Regions from separate parts of the Allocatelliglobosispora scoriae genome, predicted to be linked through region 2. Evidence: riboswitches for the same ligand, from Rfam matches in the RefSeq annotation. Region 2 holds a riboswitch; the other holds the start of a gene.
The links. A riboswitch is a leader RNA that binds a small molecule or an ion and turns the genes downstream of it on or off. The one in region 2 is predicted to bind cyclic di-AMP.
Positions count from the first base shown of each region.

Region 1: it holds a riboswitch for cyclic di-AMP, as region 2 does, so the genes downstream of both, F4553_RS27320 (C40 family peptidase) here and F4553_RS22175 (C40 family peptidase) in region 2, are expected to answer to the same signal.

Region 1 is NZ_JACHMN010000003.1:146,407-149,806, forward strand. Features, by position in the region: gene F4553_RS27310 (HD domain-containing protein) at 1-89, opposite strand, end outside; gene F4553_RS27315 (DUF6232 family protein) at 114-686, opposite strand; cyclic di-AMP (ydaO/yuaA leader) riboswitch at 1,008-1,137, shown strand; gene F4553_RS27320 (C40 family peptidase) at 1,202-2,167, shown strand; gene F4553_RS27325 (sigma-70 family RNA polymerase sigma factor) at 2,547-3,400, shown strand, end outside.
Region 2 is NZ_JACHMN010000002.1:3,633,025-3,636,424, forward strand. Features, by position in the region: gene F4553_RS22165 (NlpC/P60 family protein) at 1-356, shown strand, start outside; gene F4553_RS22170 (LamG-like jellyroll fold domain-containing protein) at 370-1,236, shown strand; cyclic di-AMP (ydaO/yuaA leader) riboswitch at 1,343-1,496, shown strand; gene F4553_RS22175 (C40 family peptidase) at 1,559-2,536, shown strand; gene dcd (dCTP deaminase) at 2,870-3,400, opposite strand, start outside.

The sequences.
Region 1 (3,400 bases), on a different contig from region 2:
TCCATGGCGAATCGATCACGGAGGCCCGTCTCGCCGTGCACCTCCGTGATCGCGTGCAGGGGCATGGTCCGGAGAGCGCCGTCCGACATGCCGTTCTGTATAGCAGTAGATGGTTACCCGGCGCGGGTGAAGATGTTGCGCGCACGCTCCGCTGTCGTCGTGGTGGGGCTGAGTGTGGACGGGTGCGGCACCGAGGAGGTCTCGAGGCGCCGGCCGTAGTGGGGCGGGTTCGGGATCGCCGCGTCGAAGGCGCGCTCGCGGGCCCGCATCAGGGTGCGGCAGACGTGACCGAAGATCCGCTGGTCATCGCTGTAGTAGAGCTGCAGCATGAGGCCGTGCGACTCGGCCCACAGGGTGTAGCCGCGTGGGCGGCGCCAGGCGGTGATCGCCGTGATGGCGGCGAGTGCGGTGATGGCGATGACGGCGCCGAGCAGGCCGATGGGCGGGAGCGAGCGCACCGTGGCACCGAGCAGGGCGATTCCGATCATGGTGGCGAGGCCGGCGCGAGTGGTCACGGGATCGAAGGGACCGCGCTGCGTGCGCAGGTCTCGCAGTTCGAGGACCGAGTAGCGCCGGTCGGCGATCATCAGCCAGCTCGTCGTGATCCGGATGCCGGGCAGGCTGAGTAAGACGTCAGAGGTTGGTGAGGCGGAATCCTGGCGGTTCTCCATGGAATTCTCCGTCATAGACGCGAAGGTGGCTCCCGGTAGAAAGGTGGGCGATGGGTGTGGGTGTCTACCTTGTGGTTAACCGAGATGTAACAGGCCCCGTGCGCTCATTGTCTTCAGTGCTCGGCGTCGAAGGGAAGCATCTCAATCGGCCAGGTGGCGAATTGGCACGTAGCGTGCCACCGGAAGGCCACTAATCGGTGAGAATAATTGGGGCAACTAACCGCTAGTCGGTCAGAACGGTCAGCTGGCCCTTCCGTCCCGCCGTTGATCACGCTACGTTACGTGGGCTGGTCAGGGCCCCGATCGTCTCCCCCAGAGGCGGCACCTGACCGGTGTCGCTGAATCCACAGTGAACCGGGGAACCACGTTTCGCGGGCCGCAGCCCCCATCGCGGCCCAGGGGTGAATCCGCGCTCGCGCGGTAGGGAGCACTTCCCTCTCGAACCCGACAGCTAACCCGGTAGGCGGCAGGTCCGCGCGCGGGGGTCACGCGTCGCGGCGGACCGCGGAAGGAAAGGCCACCCCGCTCCCGTGTCGCTGCATAGATGGACCCTGCGCGCCCTCATCCCGATCGTGCTCGCCGCCGGCGTCGCCCTTCCCGCCGCGAGCGCCTCCGCCGAACCGACGGCCGCCGAGGTCAAGAAGCAGATCGAGGTCGTCTCGGCCAAGCTGGAGAAGGCGGTCGAGACCTATAACAAGACCAACATCGACCTCACCGCGACCAAAAAGGCGATCACCGACCTGCGGGCCACCCTCGGCCCGCTCGCCGATGCCCGGGACGCGGCCCGCGGCAAGGTCGCGACGCTGGCGAGCACCGCATACACCAGCGGCGGGCTCACGGGGCTCAACGTCCTGCTCGGCGGTGCCGGTCAGGCAGACACCCTGATGGACCGGCTCGCCACGCTGGAGGTGATCGCCCGGGACCAGGCCGACGTGCTCGCCTCGTCGGTCGACGCCGGCGCCCGCTACGACAGCGAGAAGACCCGGCTCGACGCCGTCCTCGCCACCCAGACCACCCAGTTCGCGCAGATCACGGCGCAGAAGAAGCAGATCGAGGCGGATCTGGCGAAGCTGGAGGACCAGAAGCGCAAGATCGGCATCAAGGCCGCGGGCGGGACGCCCTACTCGGGCACCATCCCGGACGTCTCGGGCAAGGCCGGAATAGCCGTCCGGTACGCCTACAACGCGATCGGCACGCCCTACGTCTGGGCTGCGGACGGGCCCGACGGGTACGACTGCTCCGGCCTGACCAAGGCCGCCTGGCGTGCCGCCGGGGTGACCCTCTACCACTACGTGCCGACCCAGTGGGACGAGGTGGCACACATCAAGCGATCCCAGCTCGCCCCCGGTGACCTGGTCTTCTACTCCGGGCTCGGACACGTGGCGCTCTATGTCGGAAACGGCAAGGTGATCCACGCGCCGACCTTCGGCGAGGTCGTCAAGATCTCCAGTGTCGACATGATGACGCCGTACGGTTTCGGCCGCGTCCGCACCTGATGTCCGCTCCGTCGGCTGCCCAACGGCCCGGACGAGGGAGATCGTCACTCATCCGGGTCGTTCGGCGAACCATTTCGGCCGGTCGTGCGTCTCCTTATCAGGTGACGCCAGCTATCCGGTAACACCGGTGACCGGAGTCTCAACACCATAGTGACCTGGGTCGCTGCGTGGGCAGCGGCCAGCTGGTGTCATGAAAGGGACAAAACGAGCGACCTCAGAATAGCTCGGAGATCAGGCAAGTCCCATTGGGGATTCAGGTGTTTCACAGTTACCCGTGACACTTTCGAACCTAACCAAGGAATCATCTCCGGACGTCTTCTGTTGGACAGATGTCAGTACCGCATTCCCATTGCGGCGATTACGGGGGAGGGGCCCGAACATGGAAAACATGACGATCCTGCGCACCGACCAGGTGGCTGAAGAGCGAGACCTCGTGGGTGTCTACCTGCACGAGATCTCGCGGACGCCGCTGCTCGGTGCCGCCCAGGAGGTCGACCTCTCCAAGGCGATCGAGGCGGGCCTCCTGGCCGAGCAGCTCCTGGAGGGCGAGAAGCTCCCCAAGGGCATGAAGCGCGAGGAGCTCGAGCTCCTGCAGCGTGAGGGTGCCAAGGCCAAGGACCTGTTCATCCGGGCCAACCTCCGCCTCGTGGTCTCCATCGCCCGCCGCTACGTGCGGTCCGGGATGCCGATGCTCGACCTGATCCAGGAGGGCAACACCGGCCTGGTCCGCGCGGTCGAGAAGTTCGACTACATCAAGGGCTACAAGTTCTCCACCTACGCGACCTGGTGGATCCGGCAGGCGATCAGCCGCGCCATCGCGCAGCAGGAGCGCACGGTCCGGCTCCCCGTCCACCTGGTCGAGGACGTCAACCGGATGCGCAACGTGACCCGGCAGCTGACCCGCGAGCTCGGCGCGGACCCGGAGCCCGCCCAGATCGCGGCGGCGCTGCAGGTCCCGGTCGAGCGGGTCACCGAGCTGATCCGCTGGTCGCAGGACACGGTCTCGCTCGACACCCCGGTCGGCGACGACGGCGACACCAGCCTCGGCGACCTCGTCTCCGACACCGACTCGCCGTCGCCGGAGGAGATCGTCCTCTCCGCGATGGAGCGTCAGCGCATCGAGGGCCTGCTCAACCACCTCGACGACCGTTCGGCCGGCATCATGCGGGCCCGTTACGGCCTGGAGGACGGGCGGGAGCACTCGCTGACCGAGGTCGCCTCGCGGTTCTCCCT
Region 2 (3,400 bases):
ACAAGGCGGCGAAGCGGGCCTGTGCGCTGATCGGCAAGCCCTACGTCTGGGGCGCGACCGGTCCCAACAGCTATGACTGCTCCGGGCTGACCCAGGAGGCCTGGCAGGCGGCGGGGGAGAACCTCACGCACTACACCGGCGACCAGTGGGGCGAATCGACATCGGTTAGCACTCCCATCCCCGGTGACCTGGTCTTCTTCTATGGCGACCGGCATCATGTCGGGATCTTCGTCGGCACCGATGCGAGCGGGCGAAGGCTGATGGTCCACGCGCCGCACTCCGGGGACCACGTTCGGATGGCCTATATCGGCAACATGCCGCTCTCACCCGGAGGGGCGTACCGCCGCCCGAAGTGACAGAATTGTCCGAATGGGACGACTGCGTCGATCGTGGGTGCTGCTCGCTGCCGGAGTTGTCGCGGCGATTCTGTTCATCGCGATCACCTCTACCGACCGGCGGGACGCCGAGACCGAGCTGACGCAGCCGGGCGGCACGGTGGGCGTACCGGTCAACGTCCTTGAACCGACCGCGGACCTGTCGGTGAGCCTCGCGCCTGGCGCGACGCCGAGCGCGCTCCCCGCCCCGCTCGCGCCCTTCACCATCTTCTACGACCTCGACCAGGGCTTGGACCACCCCATCTGGGACATCGGTCGGTTGCTCCCCCTTCACCACCAGGGGGTACGCGACGGAAAGGTGCGCCGGGTCAGCCGTGATGTCGGCAACGCCGCCCTGTTCCCCGGGCTCTGCGAGGCTCGGGAGGAGTCGCAGTGCCCTCGCGCGATCCTGGAGAGCGACTCGGTTCCATGGCTCAATCCGGGCGCCCGCGATCTGCGCTGGGGTGCCCTCGTGCGGCTGCGCGGCGAGCTGACGACCGAGGGGGAGAACATCGTCCAGAAGGGCCGTTCCACCGCCGGTACGCAGTTCAAACTCCAAGTGGATCACCGGGCCGGACTGCCGAGCTGCGTGGTCGCCGGACCCGTCCTCGGTGTCAATCGGATCTTCGTCGCACAGCGGAACGTCACCGTCGCCGACGGCGCCTGGCACACCCTCGACTGCACTCGCGTCGGCGGCACGTTGTCGCTGCTCGTTGATGGTGTGGTCGCGAGCAAGGTGGCCGTTCCCGCAGGTCTGTCCATCGTGAACGATGAACCGCTGCGAATCGGCGGCAAGGGTGTAGCCCCTGGCAACGACCAATTCCACGGTGTACTCGACAACATCTATGTCACCATCGGTTAGAGCTGCGACTACGTATCGAAGTTTGTCCGGACGCAAGTTGCGCTCGGGTTTGGGCCGCCATACAGTCGAAGCGCGCCGGAGGTAGGTCTTCCATCCCGGGAGACCCCGGCGCTACCGCCGAATCATTCAGCCGAGCTCCTTCGGCTGGCTGAACCGGGGACCCATGTTCCCTGGGGTGAATTCGCGTCGACCCGGCGCGATAGCGCGATCTTCCCGCGCGAACCCGTCAGCTAACCCGGTAGGCGGTGGAGCGACGCAGGGCGTCGCTTCGCGGGTGGAAGAAGGAGACCGGACTACGGTGGCAAGCCATCCCGCGCGACCCATGAGGTCGCGCGCACTGCTCACCCTGCTCCTCACGGTTGTCGCCTCATTCGGCGTCCTGCTCGGCAGCGGCACGGCAGTGCATGCCGACCCCTCGCTCTCCGAGCTTGAGAAGCAGATCGACGTCGCATGGAACAAACTCGAACCGGCGATCGAGGAGCACAACGCCACGAAGATCAAGCTGTCGCAGCAGCGCAAGAAGGTCGAGGCCATCCAGGCCAAGATCCTCCCTCTGCAGCTCAAGCTCGACATCGCGATGGATCGCGTCGGCGAATTCGCAACCTACATGTACACGGGCGGCAACACCAACGCCGTCACCTCTCTCCTCATGACGGGCGACCCGCAGGTCTTCACCGACCAGCTCATCCAGCTCGACCAGTTCGCTCGGATGCAGGCGGAGAGCGTGCAGGACGCGGTCGCGGCCCGTCAGGTGCTCCAGGACCAGAAGGCGCCGATGGACGCGCTGCTGGCGGACCTGCTGGAGCAGGAGAAGGCACAGGCCGCGAAGGCCAAGGAGCTCGACGCAGCCGTCGACAAGCTTCAGGCACAGGTGGCCAAGCTCTATGCGGGTTCGGCACAGCTCGGTTCGCTGCGACCGGCGGCCTGCCCCAGCACCTACCCGGGTGGCAAGGCCGGCATCGCGGTCAAGTTCGCCTGCGCCCAGATCGGCAAGCCCTACGTCTGGGGCGCCGACGGACCGGGCAGCTACGACTGCTCCGGCCTGATGCTCGCGGCCTGGGGCAAGGCGGGCGTCAGCCTCCCGCACAATGCCGCCGCCCAGCGACGGACCATGCCCTACGTGAAGTACGCCGACCTGAGACCAGGCGACTTCGTCTTCATGTACAGCGACATCCACCACGTCGGGATGTATGTCGGCAACGGATGGATCGTGCACGCTTCCCGTGCCGGCGTCCCGGTCCGGATGAAGCGTCTCGACACCGGTGACGTACACAGCTACGGCAGACCAAGCGCGGCCTGAGGCTGCTGCTCGTCAAGATCGCCGCGACCCCACAAGGGGCGCGGCGATCTTGCGTTAAGGCCCGACCACTCTGCGCGAGTCCGGGCGCCCAGCCTGTGCACGCCGCGGTGTCAGCGCAGGCAAGTTGCGGGAGCTTCGCGGAGCGCGCCGCGGCGCCTGGACTGAGGAGCGCAGCGACGAGGGAAGGCGTCGCATAGGGGCGCGCGGAGCGAAGCGACCCAGAAATGTTGCGGGAGCTTCGCGGAGCGCGCCGCGGCGCCTGGACTGAGGAGCGCAGCGACGAGGGAAGGCGTCGCATGGAGGCGCGCGGAGCGAAGCGACCCAGATATAGAGCTATACAGCCCAGGTGCGCCAGTTCTGCCAGGACTTGCTGGGCGTGGGGCCGCGCTGGCCCTGATAGCGGGAGCCGTAGACGCTCGAACCGTAGGGGTGCTCCGCCGGTGACGAGAGCCGGAAGACGCAGAGCTGCCCGATCTTCATCCCGGGCCAGAGCGTGATCGGCAGCGTCGCCACGTTGGAGAGCTCCAGCGTCACGTGCCCGGAGAAGCCCGGGTCGATGAAACCGGCCGTCGAGTGGGTCAGCAGGCCGAGGCGCCCCAGCGACGACTTGCCCTCCAGCCGACCCGCCAGCTCATCACCGAGCGTCACCACCTCCAGCGTCGACGCGAGCACGAACTCGCCCGGGTGCAGCACGAACGGCTCGCCGTCGGCGACCTCGACCAGCGTGGTCAGGTCGTCCTGCTGAATCGACGGGTCGATGTGCGTGTAGAGGTGGTTGTTGAAGACGCGGAAGAGCCGGTCCAGCCTGACGTCGATGCTGGACGGCTGAATCAGGTCCGGCTCGAATGGGTCGAGCGCGAGGTT